Regions from separate parts of the Caballeronia sp. PC1 genome, predicted to be linked through region 1. Evidence: predicted binding sites of a transcription regulator. Region 1 holds the regulator's gene; each other region holds the start of a gene.
The links. Region 1 encodes FliA, which starts transcription of late flagellar genes. Its sites were predicted from a motif close to CTAAAGTTTNNNNNNNNNNNGCCGNTA; they were not measured.

Region 1 (4,206 bases):
CTCCGGTCTGCTCTGGGGCGAGCGTCAGCGCCGCAACCCGACGGGCAGCGCGCTCACGAAGCGTCTTTTCTCCGCCGGCTTCTCGGCGCAGCTCGTGCGCATGATGGTGGAGAACATGCCGGAGATGGAGAGCGTGGAAGGCGCGCTCGAATGGGTGCAGCAAGTGCTCGAATCGAATATCCCGGTGATGGACAGCGAAGACGCGCTGATGGAGCGCGGCGGTGCGTTCGCGCTGATGGGCCCGACGGGCGTCGGCAAGACCACGACCACCGCGAAGCTCGCGGCGCGCTGCGTGATGCGCTTCGGCGCAAGCAAGGTCGCGCTGCTCACGACCGACAGCTACCGGATCGGCGCGCACGAACAACTGCGCATCTTCGGCAAGATTCTCGGCGTTTCGGTTCACGCGGTGAAGGACGCCGCCGACCTGCAGCTCGCACTGTCCGAACTGCGCAACAAACATATCGTGCTCATCGACACCATCGGCATGAGCCAGCGCGATCGCATGGTGTCCGACCAGATCGCGATGCTGTGCGGCGCGGGTCATCCGGTCCAGCGCATTTTGCTGCTCAACGCGACGAGCCACGGCGACACGCTCAACGAAGTCGTGCAGGCCTACAAGAGCGCGCCGGATCAGCCGCCGCTCGCGGGCTGCATTCTCACGAAGCTCGACGAAGCGACCAATCTCGGCGGCGTGCTCGATACGGTCATCCGCTACAAGCTGCCCGTGCACTACGTTTCGACGGGCCAGAAGGTGCCGGAGAACCTGTACGTCGCGACCAAGCGGTTTCTGATCAAGAGCGCGTTCTGCATTCCGCGCGACGGCTCGCCGTTCGTGCCGCAGGACGAAGAAGTGCCGGCGCTGCTCTCCGCGTTGTCGGCGCGTGCCTCGACCGAAATGCATGGGGTGCACTTTGGATAAGTTCGTGCTCGACCAGGCGGAAGGTCTGCGACGGCTCCTCACCCGCGCCGGTTCGCGCGTGGTGGCGGTCGCGGGCGGTCCGGCGGGCATCGGATGCACGTCGGCGGTGGCGAATCTCGGCGCGGCGCTGTCCGTGCATGGCAAGGACGTGCTCGTGATCGACGAGCATCGCGACGCAGGATCGATCAGCCGTCTCGCGGGCCTCGACGATGCGGGCGCGCTCGCCGCGGTGATGTCCGGCCGCCGCGCGCTCACGGAGGTTGTCGAGCGCACGCCGCTCGGCTTCTCGCTGATGGCCGCGCCGCGCGATGAACGCATCGTTCACGACGCAGCGCAGTGCCGCGCCCTGCTCGACGGTCCCGCGGACATCGTGCTGATCGATGCGCAACTCGATCGCCACGGCGCGCTGTCGACGCTCGCGGCGCAGGCGCATGACTTTCTCGTCGTGACGCGGGTGGCCGCGTCCGCGATCACCGAGGCGTATGCGTGCATGAAGCGCCTGCACTACGCCCATGCGATCGGCCAGTTCCGCGTGCTGATCAATCACGTTCAGAACCCGGCCGACGCGGCGGTCGCGTTCGACAACCTGTCGGGCGTCGCGAGCCGGTATCTGGCCGTGTCGCTCGTGCAGGCGGGATATGTGTCCGAGGATGCGCGCGTCGCTCGGGCGAAGGAACTCTCACGCTGCGCAGTCGAAGCGTTCCCGGCCACGGCCGCGGCGCGCGACTACCGCGCGATCGCGGCGGAGCTCCTGCACTGGCCGATGCGCCCCACGCCGTATCCGGCGAAAGCGGATGGCCAGAAGAACGCGCGCAACCCGGTAGGCGACTCTGACCACGGCTTGCGAGAGGTTTTGTTTTCCGCGCATGCAATGAGCAGCACGGCGTCGATGTGATCAAGATAGGTGACCAAGATGTATAACGCCCAAGGCAAACTCTCACAGTCGGAAGTGCTGACGAAATATGCGCCGCTCGTACGCCGGCTGGGGCTTCAGCTCGTCGCCAAGATGCCGGCGAGCGTCGATCTCGACGATCTGATTCAGGCCGGCATGATCGGCCTCCTGGACGCGGCGAGCCGCTATAAGGAAGATCAGGGCGCGCAGTTCGAAACCTACGCGAGCCAGCGCATTCGCGGCGCGATGCTCGACGAACTGCGCGCGAACGACTGGCTGCCGCGCAGCATGCGCAAGACGTCGCGCGAAGTCGAATCGGCGGTGCACAAGGTCGAGCAGAACCTCGGCCGCTCGGCGAGCGAGACGGAGATCGCGGACCACATGAAGTTGCCGCTCGACGAATATCAGTCGATGCTGCAGGACTTGCACGGCAGCCAGCTGATCTATTACGAAGACTTCGACCGCTCCGCCGACGACGAGCCGTTCCTCGACCGTTATTGCGTCGATCGCTCGGACCCGCTCTCCGCGCTGCTCGATGACAGCCTGCGCGGCGCGCTGATCGAAGCCATCGACAAGCTGCCGGAACGCGAGAAGCTCCTGATGAGCCTCTACTACGAACGCGGCCTGAACCTGCGCGAAATCGGCGCAGTGATGGAAGTGAGCGAATCGCGCGTGTGCCAGTTGCACAGCCAGGCGGTCGCGCGCCTGCGCACGAAGCTGCGCGAGCAGGCGTGGACGAGCGTCGAAGCCTGAGGCTTACTAGCTGGCTTCGAAGTCGCGCGTCTCGGCGAAGACGGTCTTGCCTTCGCCGAGACTTTTCGCGCGATACATGGCGCGATCGGCGGCGCGCAGCACGGCGGTCATACCCGTCTGATGCCCGGCCGTCGCGCTCGACAGCAGACATGCGCCGATGCTCGCCGATACCGACACCGGCCGTTCCTGCACCGACGTGATCGCGCCCAGCACCGAATGGATGCTGTCCGCGACCGCGAGCACCGCGGCGCGATCGCGCACCTGATGCGCGAGCACGACGAACTCGTCGCCGCCCAGACGCGCGGTCATGTCGGTCTTGCGCATGCGCTTGGCGAGCGCGTGCGCGAACGATTGCAGCAACATGTCGCCGACCGCATGCCCGTACGTGTCGTTCACTTCCTTGAAGCCGTCGAGATCGATGAGCAGCAGCGCGGTGGCGGCATCGCCATCGCTGGCGGCTGCGGATGCGGACATCGCGCGATCGACGATCTGTTCGAGCGCGTAACGGTTCGATAGTCCCGTGAGCGGATCGGTCGATGCCTGCCGCGCGAGGTCGCGATTGACGCTGCCGAGCCGGTCGACGAGCACGCTCAGATACACCGACGCGCCCAGCACACTCAGACCCAGCCCGATCGCGGCGGGGATATTCGCATTCCACCACGGCTGCCCGATGCTCAGCGTCACGACGATGACGAGCGCCGTCGCGCACGACACGGCGAGCGTGCGCTTGCCGTAGCGGCATCCCGAGCCGATCAGAAACCAGAACATCACCCAGATGAGCGGCAGCGCCGTGGCGCCGCCCACGGCGAGCGCGAGCCCGAGAATCGACTGATCGGCGATGGTCGTCGCGGTGAGGCGCGTCTGCGATGCCGACGCCGAGCGGCTCACGATAAGCAGCGTGATCGCGCCGTAGGACACGTAAAGCCCGACGATGCGCATGACAAGGAACGCATCGCGCGAAGGATGGAGCCACGAAAAGACGCCGTATGCCACGAGAACCGCTGCGCCCATCCAGACACGCAGCGTGGCCTGCTCGCGTTCGGGATTCCGGTGTCCGGACCATGGAAAGACATAGCCCCGGCGTGCCGGTTGATGCGCCTGCTCCATACTGAACCCCTGGATGGTTTTCTTTCTTTTATCTTGCTGTTATGACCTGCAGCCCCGTCGCATGATGCCGGTGAACGTTGCACCGGCGAGCGATCCGCTATTTTGCAGCTTTTTGCGAAGAGGCTGTGTTTCGTGTAACTACTCCTTTGGCACGACTATTTCGACTTCACCGCGATGCGCGACGAATCTCTTCTTTCTCTCGACGGCGAATGGCTGCCGGTCTGCAACAGCGACGACGTGCCGGACGGCGGCGCGCGCGGGTTCATCGTCGCGGATGAAAGGATCGTCGTGTGGCGCGACAGCCTCGGCGCGGCGCATGTGTGGCGCGATTACTGTCCGCATCGGGGCGCGCAGTTGTCGCTCGGGCAGGTGATGCGCGATCAGATCGTGTGTCCGTATCACGGCTGGCGATACGACATCGAAGGGCAGTGTCTGCGCATTCCGTCGAATCCGTCGCTGCGGCCTTCCAAGCGTGCGTGCGCGACGACTTTCGTCAGCGAGGAGAAGTACGGCGTCGTGTGGATGTGCTTCGGCG
Region 2 (4,206 bases), on a different contig from region 1:
ATCGGCGTCGCAGCGTTCGGCGCGCTCGCGGGTCACGGCGACAATGCGGCGGGCGCGGCGCAGATCGTCGAGGCGGTGCGCTGGTCAGCGGGGATTTCCGTCGTGCTGCTTTGCGCCGCGCTGACGGCGCGCCACGTGAGCAATCCGGCGGCGCGCACAGACGACGCGAAGCATGCGCGCGGCCCGGTCGCGGACCAAGCGGATTGAGCGGACCAAGCCGATTGAGCGCGAGCGGTGGCGGGAACGCCCGTTGCATCGCTCGGGCGAAGCGCTGCGGAAACGAGCCGAACGGGCCGGAGCGCGCCATCTTCCTGAGGAGAACACCATGTCGACGATGCCCCGCTCCCCCGAGGAGCCGCTCGAACCGGACCCGGACAAGCTGCTCGACCCGGACGCCCCGCCGAACCCGGACGATCCGGACATGCCCGACGGCCCGGATTCGGCGACGCCGATGGTGCCCGCCGATCCGAAAAACGGCGAGCCGCGCATGTGAGCCGCCAGCGCACTAAGCGCGCATAAGGCAATGCCCGCGCGGCTCGACGAGCCGCGCGGGCATCTTTTCTTCCTGCGCCGGAAAACGCCTACAGGCTCGTGGTCTGCACGGCGCCGGTTTCCAGCGCGCGCTCGATCAGCGCTTCCTGTTGCGCCTTGCGCACGGCATCGGCGACGAGGGACGCAGGCGCTTCCACTTCCGCCTTGATCGCGCCGATGATGCCGTCCGCTTCGACGATCACGAGCGACTCCGCCGAATCCGCCCGGCTGATGATCACACGCGCCGGCCCGCCGCCTTCCGCGAGACTCGCGCAGAACTGCATCTTTTGCCCGCCGATTACTTGCTCGAATGTTTGAATCATCGCTGTCTTCCGCGTTGGTTGGACAAAAGCTGACAAAGGCCGCGCATGCTCCGCGCGGCCCGTCTTCTCATAGATTCGCACCTTGCCGCCAGGTTCAATTCTGTAAGCATGCGCGACGCGGCGCAAGCTCAGCGTCGCGCATCGGCCAGGGCGCGCAGGATATCGGCGGTGGCGTCGTCGGCGGGAAAGAAGGCTTCGATCGCGAGTTCCGACAACGTGATATCGACGGGCGTGCCGAAAACGGTCGTCGTGCTGAAGAACGACAGGACGCCGTGCGGCGTGCGCATGCGCAAGGGCACGACGACCGGATCGGCGTCGCCGCGCGATGCATGCCGCGCATGCGCGGGCGCGGGATACGCGTCGAGTTCCGCGAGCAGCGCGGCGAGCGTCGCATCGCCGGATACTTCCACCTGCCGGGAAAGCCGCGCGAGCAGATGCGCGCGCCATTCGTGCCAGTTCTCGATGACATTCGCGAGGCCTCGCGGATGCATCGACAGGCGCAGCACGTTCACCGGCGGCGCGAGCAGTTCCGCATGCGCCGAGGCGACGAGCGGCGCGAGCGCCGTGTTGGCCGCGATCATCGTCCAGTGGCGATCGACGGCGAGCGCGGGATACGGCTCGTGCCCTTTCAGCACGAGATCGACCGCGCGCCGCGCCGCCGCGAGTTGCGGATCGGCAAGCGCGCGCTCGCGATAAAGCGGCGCATAACCGGCCGCGACCATCAGCGTGTTGCGCTCGCGCAGCGGCACCTCGAGCTGCTCGGCGAGGCGCATCAGCATGTCGCGGCTCGGCAGCGAGCGGCCCGATTCGACGAAACTCAGATGGCGCGTGGAAACGTCCGCCACGCCGGCGAGATCGAGCTGGCTCATGCGCCGGCGCTGACGCCATTCGCGCAACAGCGTGCCGACAGTCGATTGAACGATGGGAGCAACGAGGGTCGAGTTCATGCGACCGATGTTAGTCGATGCCTCGCGCACGATCCATTACCTGCGACGTCATGGCGAACGGACGTAAGATTTGCCGCGCAAACATTTGCGCAGAAAAACTTGCGCGCGACACCCTTAATCTTCGGCCATTTCGAGCCGATAAGCCCCACAACAAGCGAACAATGCGTCGCGAGTCGTGCGCGTCTCAAGCCCGAGCGCGCACTGCCCGCGGCGCCCGGACATTGGCGGAGAAAACATGTTTGTCATCATCGGATGGGTGGTGGTCATCGGCTCGGTGATCGGAAGCTTCATCGGCGTCGGCGGCCACCTCGCCGCGCTCGTGCAACCGTTCGAGCTGCTGTGTATTTTCGGCGCGGCGATCGGCGCGTTCGTCGTATCGAATCCCACGGCCACGCTCAAGAAAACCTTGCAGTCGATCCCGAAGGCGTTCAAGGGCGGCGGCTACACGAAAGAGAAATACGTCGCGCTGATCGCGCTGCTCTACGAACTGCTGCAAAAGGCGCGCAAGGAAGGAATGATGGCGCTCGAAGCCGACGTCGATGCACCCGAATCGAGCCCGGTCTTCCAGAAGTACGAGCATGTGATGGCGGATCATCATCTGCTCGATTTCATCGTCGACTATTTGCGCATGATGTCGGCGGGCAATGTCAACGCGCTCGAAATGCAGGACCTGATGGACGAAGAGCTCGAAACGCATCACACCGAAAGCTCGGTGGCCGCGAACGCGATCCAGAAGATGGCCGACGGCCTGCCCGCGTTCGGCATCGTCGCCGCGGTGATGGGCGTCGTGCACACGATGGGCTCGGTGGGCGCCGCGCCCGCCGTGCTCGGCGAGATGATCGCGGGCGCGCTGGTCGGCACGTTCCTCGGCATTCTGCTGGCGTATGGCTTTATCGGCCCGCTCGCGGACCTGCTCAATGCGAAGGGCGCGGCCGAAGCCAAGCCGTTCCAGTGCGTGAAGTCCGTGCTGCTCGCATCGATGAACGGCTACGCCCCGACGATCGCCGTCGAGTTCGGCCGCAAGGTGCTCTTCACCGCCGATCGCCCGAGCTTCAAGGAACTCGACGACGCGGTACGCGCGACCAAGATGCCGAAGGCGGCGAGCTAAGACGAGATGAGCCACGAGGAACACGCACATGGCTGAGAAACCCTCACGCGATCCGCTGCAATCCGTGCTTGCGCCCACCGTCGTGGTGAAGCGCAAGAAGAAGGCGCACGGCCACGGTCATCATGGCGGCGCATGGAAGATCGCCTATGCCGACTTCGTCACGGCGATGATGGCGTTCTTTCTGCTGATGTGGCTGCTCGGCTCGACGTCGAAGTACGACAAGGAAGGCATCGAGCAATACTTCAACACGCCGCTCTCCGCGCTGTTCGGCAACGACGGCGGCGCGTCGGCGCACACGAGCGTCATCACGGGCGGCGGCAAGGATTTGTCGAGCACGCGTCCCGGCGAAGGCAAGAAGAGCCAGACGCAGCCGGTACCGCAGAGCATCGCGCGTGCGGCCGTGGCAATGGACGATCTGCAGAAGTTGCAGCAACTCAAGCAGAAGCTCATGGCGCTCATCGAGCAAATGCCCGCGCTGCGCGCGTATAAGGACCAGATTCGCATTGCGATCACGAGCGAAGGCTTGCGCATCGAGATCGTCGATTCGCTCAAGCGGCCGATGTTCGCTTCGGGCAGCTTCAGGCTCGAAAGTTATGTGACGACGATTCTGACGAACATCGGCGCATCGCTGAACGATGTCGATAACCGCGTGTCGATCGCGGGCCATACCGACGCCGTGCCCTATTCCGGCGGTCAGGCGGGCTATTCGAACTGGGAGCTGTCGGGCGAGCGCGCGAATGCCGCACGGCGCGCGCTGGTTGCGGGCGGCATGAAGGAAAGCAAGGTGCTGCAGGTGCGCGGTCTTGCCGATGTATTGCCGCTGAATAAAGATGTCGTCGATGAGCCGACCAATCGGCGGATCAGCATTCTCGTGCTGAACAAGGCGGCCGAACAGGCATTCTTCCGCGATGGCGGGCGCACGACGGTGGACGAGACGAAGCCTGTGGATGGCGCCATTCCGGCGGCGGTCGCGGCGAAGCCGAATGTATCGGTCGCGATGAAGTAAGGCGAAACGGATAGCTTCGACGAAGCGCCATGCATTCGAAAGATGCATGGCGCTTTTTCATTCAGGCGAGCCAGTCCGCCACCGTCTGCACCACGAGCCACGCATTCGCCGCGCTGATCACCGCAAACAGCAGCCACGCGACGAGTTTCATATATGTCCTGTTCGCGAACTCGCCCATCAAGGTGCGATCGCTCGTCATGCGAATCAGCGGATAAAGCGCGAACGGCAGTTGCAGGCTCAACACCACCTGACTCGCGACGAGCAGCTTGCCGACCGCGCCATTGCCCATCA
Region 3 (4,206 bases), 300 kb from region 1:
TGCACGACGTGTTCGGCAAGTGGGAGTGGCGCGAGCGGCTTACGTCGATCGCGCGTCAGTTCGGGCTGTCCGCCGAACTTTTGAAAACGGCTGCTTGAGTTATTGCAGGTGCTGTGATGTTGAGCCCCATTACGATGTTGAGCCCGAAAGCCATCTACGAGCGCGTCAGCGAACATTTGCTGACGCAGCGCGCGGTGTCGGAAGACGACAACGGTTCCTGCCGGCTGCGCAGTCCGGAAGGCCGCAAGTGCGCGATCGGTTCGCTGGTGCGCGACGACGTGTATCGGCCGGAACTGGAAGGCGTCGGGATTTCCTACTATCGGCATGCGCAGGACGGCACGCTGCTGCGGGCGCTCTATGCGTCGCAGGTGAACGCTTACGATCCGAACATCATCGATCTGCTGATCGAACTGGAAGAAGTTCACGACTACGCCGATATCGACGAGTGGCCCGAACTGCTCGCGGCGCTCGGCAAGCGTCACGCGTTTGTCTGACCCACACGCGATTTTGCGCGATCAAAACAAAACGGCGGTGCGCCCTCACGGGTCGCACCGCCGTTTTGCCGTCCGGCGCGAGGAACGACGCCTCGCGGGACACGATGCTTAGTGCATCTTCTTCGGCAGCATCTGGCTGCGCAGGCGCTTGCGCAGACGCGCGACGGCGGCTGCCTTCTTGCGCTTGCGCTCGGTGGTCGGCTTTTCGTACGACTGGCGCTCGCGCAGTTCGGCGATCAGGCCATTGCGCTCGATGGTGCGGCGGAAACGCCGAATCGCGACATCGAACGGCTCGTTTTCTTTGAGGACGATAGTGGTCATGTAAATCCTGTTTGCTAAACGTATTTCTAAGCGCGCGACGACGAAACGCGCCGCGCCCCGGCACTCCGATCGTCCGCCGGATACGACATGCGCGGCGGACACGAGCAAAGCGGCCACGGAGGCCGGAAAAGAGAGAGTTTGAGATTCGGCCGCGGGAGCGGCGTGCGCCTTCGAAGAAGGACTTGAAAGCGCATTTCTGAGCCGTTCGCCGCCGCGTTTGTCATGACGTTGTCATTCTTGGCGGAGAAGGCAGGAAATCGGGCACATTTCTCGATTCGGGCGCGATGTTACCAGAACGCCGCGCCGCTGCCAACTATCATGCGTGCGCCCAACTCATTGATGCGGCAGATTTATTTCCGCCTTCACGTCTGCCAGGCGCTGGCCTGGTCGAGCAGTTCGATGTCTTCCGCGGCAAGCTGAAGGCGCGTCGCGGCGGCGAGGCTTTCGAGCTGCTGCACCGAGGTCGCGCTCGCGATCGGCGCCGTCACGCTCGGGCGCGCGATCATCCACGCGAGCGCGACGGTTGCCGGCGTCGTGCCATTGCGCTTCGCCACTTCGTCGAGCGCATCGAGAATCTTAAAGCCGCGCGGGTTCAGATACTTCTCGACGCGCGAGCCGCGCGCCTTGTGCTGCGTATCGGCCTTCGACCGGTACTTGCCCGACAAGAAACCGCTCGCGAGCGCGTAATACGGCACGACGGCAATCTCGTGCTGCGCGGCCACGGGTTCGAGATCGGTTTCGTAGCCTTCGCGATCGTAGAGGTTGTATTCCGGCTGAAGGATCTGATACGCCGGCAGGCCCGAGTCCTTCGCGACCTTCAGCGCCTCGCCGAGCCGCTCGCCCGTGTAGTTCGATGCGCCGATCACTCTCACCTTTCCCGCCTGCACGAGCTTCAGATATGCGCCGAGGGTTTCGTCGAGCGGCGTGTTCGCGTCGTCGTAATGGGAGAAGTAGACGTCGATGTAATCGGTTTTGAGGCGCCGCAGCGAGTCGTCCACCGCCGCCGCGATATTCGCCGCGGTAAGGCCCGCGCGCGTGGAGAGCTTGCCCACCTTGGTCGCGAGCACGACCTTGTGCCGCTTGCCGCTGTCCCTGAACCACTTGCCGATGATCGTCTCCGATTCGCCGCCCCGATGCCCGTCGACCCAGGCGGAATACACGTCCGCGGTGTCGATGAAATCGAGGCCGTGATCGACGAACGCGTCGAGGATCGAGAACGACGTGCGCTCGTCGGCGGTCCAGCCGAACACGTTGCCGCCGAAGACGAGCGGCGCAACTTTCAGGTCCGATGTGCCGATATTGCGTGTCTGCATGGGTGCTCCGGGTGCGCGAAAGAACGGACCGAAAAGCATACGCGCGAAACGCGAGCCTTGCCGGCCGGGGCCGCGAAGGCTTACGAAGTCATTCATTACACAAATCGTTTGCGAAGGCCTTAAGTTTTTTTCGAGGGGCCCGATAACCACAAGTAGGCGGCCGGCTATCACCGAGCGCAGGACCGCCAGGCAACACTCGGTGCCAAAGCCTAAGCCAGACAAAGTCTCCCAGGAGAGCAAAAAATGATCGGTATCAATAGCAACATCAACTCGCTGGTTGCCCAGCAGAACCTCAACGGCACGCAAAACGCACTGTCGTCGGCCATCACCCGCCTGTCGTCGGGCAAGCGTGTCAACAGCGGCGCGGACGACGCAGCCGGCCTGGCCATCGCCACCCGCATGACGGCTCAGATCAACGGTCTGAACCAAGGCGTGTCGAACGCGAACGACGGCGTGTCGCTCGTTCAGACGGCAAACAGCGGCCTGTCGCAAATCGCTGACAACCTGCAACGTATTCGTCAGTTGGCCGTGCAGGCTTCGAGCGGCTCGCTGTCGGCGTCGGACCAGTCCGCGCTGCAACAGGAAGTGAGCCAGCGTATCAGCGAAATCAACCGCGTTTCCTCGCAAACGACGTTCAACGGCAAGAGCCTGCTCGACGGCTCGGCTGGCAGCCTGTCGTTCCAGGTTGGCGCGAACGTCGGTCAGAGCATTTCTGTCGATCTGTCGACGGCCAACGTCTCGGCAGGCGCGATCGGCACCCCGGGCAAGGGCGCCACGCTCGGCACCATCGACGGTCTGTCGCTGGATTCGAGCGGCGCGTACACGTCCACCGGCGCGACCATCACCTCGGTGACGGTCAAGGCCGACGGCAGCGGCGGCTTCACCTACGAGGACAACACCGGCGCAGCGTTCACCGGCACGAATCTGTTCACGGCGGCAACGGCTGGCGGCTTCACGCTCAAGGGCGCGGCGTTCAGCGGCGGCACGGCGCCGACGACGGGCGCGCAAGTTACGGAACTGGCTTCGCTGAACACGGCGTCGAACGTGCCTTCCGTCAACGCCATCGACGTGTCGGCAACCGGCGGCGCGGCAGCGGCGATCTACTCGGTCGATAACGCACTCGCCACGATCAACACGCTGCAAGCAAGCCTCGGCGCAACGCAAAACCGCTTCTCGTCGGTCGCGTCGGCTCAGTCGGCGCAGGCGACGAACCTGTCGTCGGCTCAGTCGCAGATCATGGATGCGAACTTCGCGCAGGAAACGGCGAATCTGAGCAAGGCGCAAGTGCTGCAACAAGCGGGTATCTCGGTTCTGGCGCAAGCGAACTCGATGCCGCAGCAAGTGCTGAAGCTCCTCGGCTAAGCCACGACGCACGTGCAGTAGCCGGCGCGCGAACCCAGCGGAACGCGCGCCGGGCATCAAGAAACATCGCGGCAAAGAAGCAAGTCAGCGCACCGGGAGCTCGTCTCCCGGTTCGCGTTTTCGGAAAACCTGCGTTTTCCGCCCAATTTCTGACGATCGCCAGACGAAACGAACGGAGTACACATGACCACCGTAGCCACGACCTCCTCATCGGGCGCCGCTGTCGATCCGAACAGCGCCCTGCAGCAGGCCGCGCAGTCGATCATCAGCGGTTCGACCAACTCGACGGTGGACGTGAACTCGCTCGTCTCGGCGCTCGTCAATGCGAAGGTCGCCGGTCAGGTCGACGCGCTCAACACCAAGAAAACGGCCGACACCACGCAGCTCACCGCGGTCGGCTCGCTCAAATCCGTGCTCTCGCTCTTGCAGAGCTCGCTCTCGAAACTCGCCGACGGCACGACGATGTCCGCCTTCACCGCGACCACGAACGGCAAGGGCTTAACCGCCACCGCCGGCAAGGGCGCCGTCGCGGGCAGCTATGCGGTCAACGTGACGAACGTCGCGTCGGCGCAATCGCTGACTTCCGGCGTCTTTTCGACGACGGACAAGCTCGGCTCGGGAACGATGACCATCAAGGTCGGCGACAAGTCGAGCACGATCACGCTCGACGACAGCAACAACACGCTTTCGGGCATCGCATCGGCGATCAATTCGGC

Region 2: the regulator FliA is predicted to act here: its motif matches at 1,916-1,942, upstream of motA (flagellar motor stator protein MotA).
Region 3: the regulator FliA is predicted to act here: its motif matches at 2,247-2,273, upstream of LY284_RS12045 (flagellin).

What each region holds. Positions count from the first base shown of each region.
Region 1 covers NZ_JAJUBH010000001.1:2,816,184-2,820,389, forward strand. The annotation lists gene flhF (flagellar biosynthesis protein FlhF) at 1-919, shown strand, start outside; gene LY284_RS13440 (flagellar biosynthesis protein FlhG) at 912-1,814, shown strand; gene LY284_RS13445 (RNA polymerase sigma factor FliA) at 1,833-2,564, shown strand; gene LY284_RS13450 (GGDEF domain-containing protein) at 2,571-3,671, opposite strand; gene LY284_RS13455 (aromatic ring-hydroxylating dioxygenase subunit alpha) at 3,846-4,206, shown strand, end outside.
Region 2 covers NZ_JAJUBH010000002.1:864,542-868,747, forward strand. The annotation lists gene LY284_RS19900 (MFS transporter) at 1-207, shown strand, start outside; gene LY284_RS19905 (hypothetical protein) at 326-493, shown strand; gene LY284_RS19910 (hypothetical protein) at 582-854, opposite strand; gene LY284_RS19915 (helix-turn-helix domain-containing protein) at 983-1,801, opposite strand; gene motA (flagellar motor stator protein MotA) at 2,037-2,909, shown strand; gene motB (flagellar motor protein MotB) at 2,938-3,915, shown strand; gene LY284_RS19930 (Nramp family divalent metal transporter) at 3,977-4,206, opposite strand, start outside.
Region 3 covers NZ_JAJUBH010000001.1:2,518,651-2,522,856, forward strand. The annotation lists gene LY284_RS12025 (hypothetical protein) at 1-98, shown strand, start outside; gene LY284_RS12030 (hypothetical protein) at 117-494, shown strand; gene rpsU (30S ribosomal protein S21) at 603-815, opposite strand; gene LY284_RS12040 (aldo/keto reductase) at 1,178-2,128, opposite strand; gene LY284_RS12045 (flagellin) at 2,372-3,490, shown strand; gene fliD (flagellar filament capping protein FliD) at 3,674-4,206, shown strand, end outside.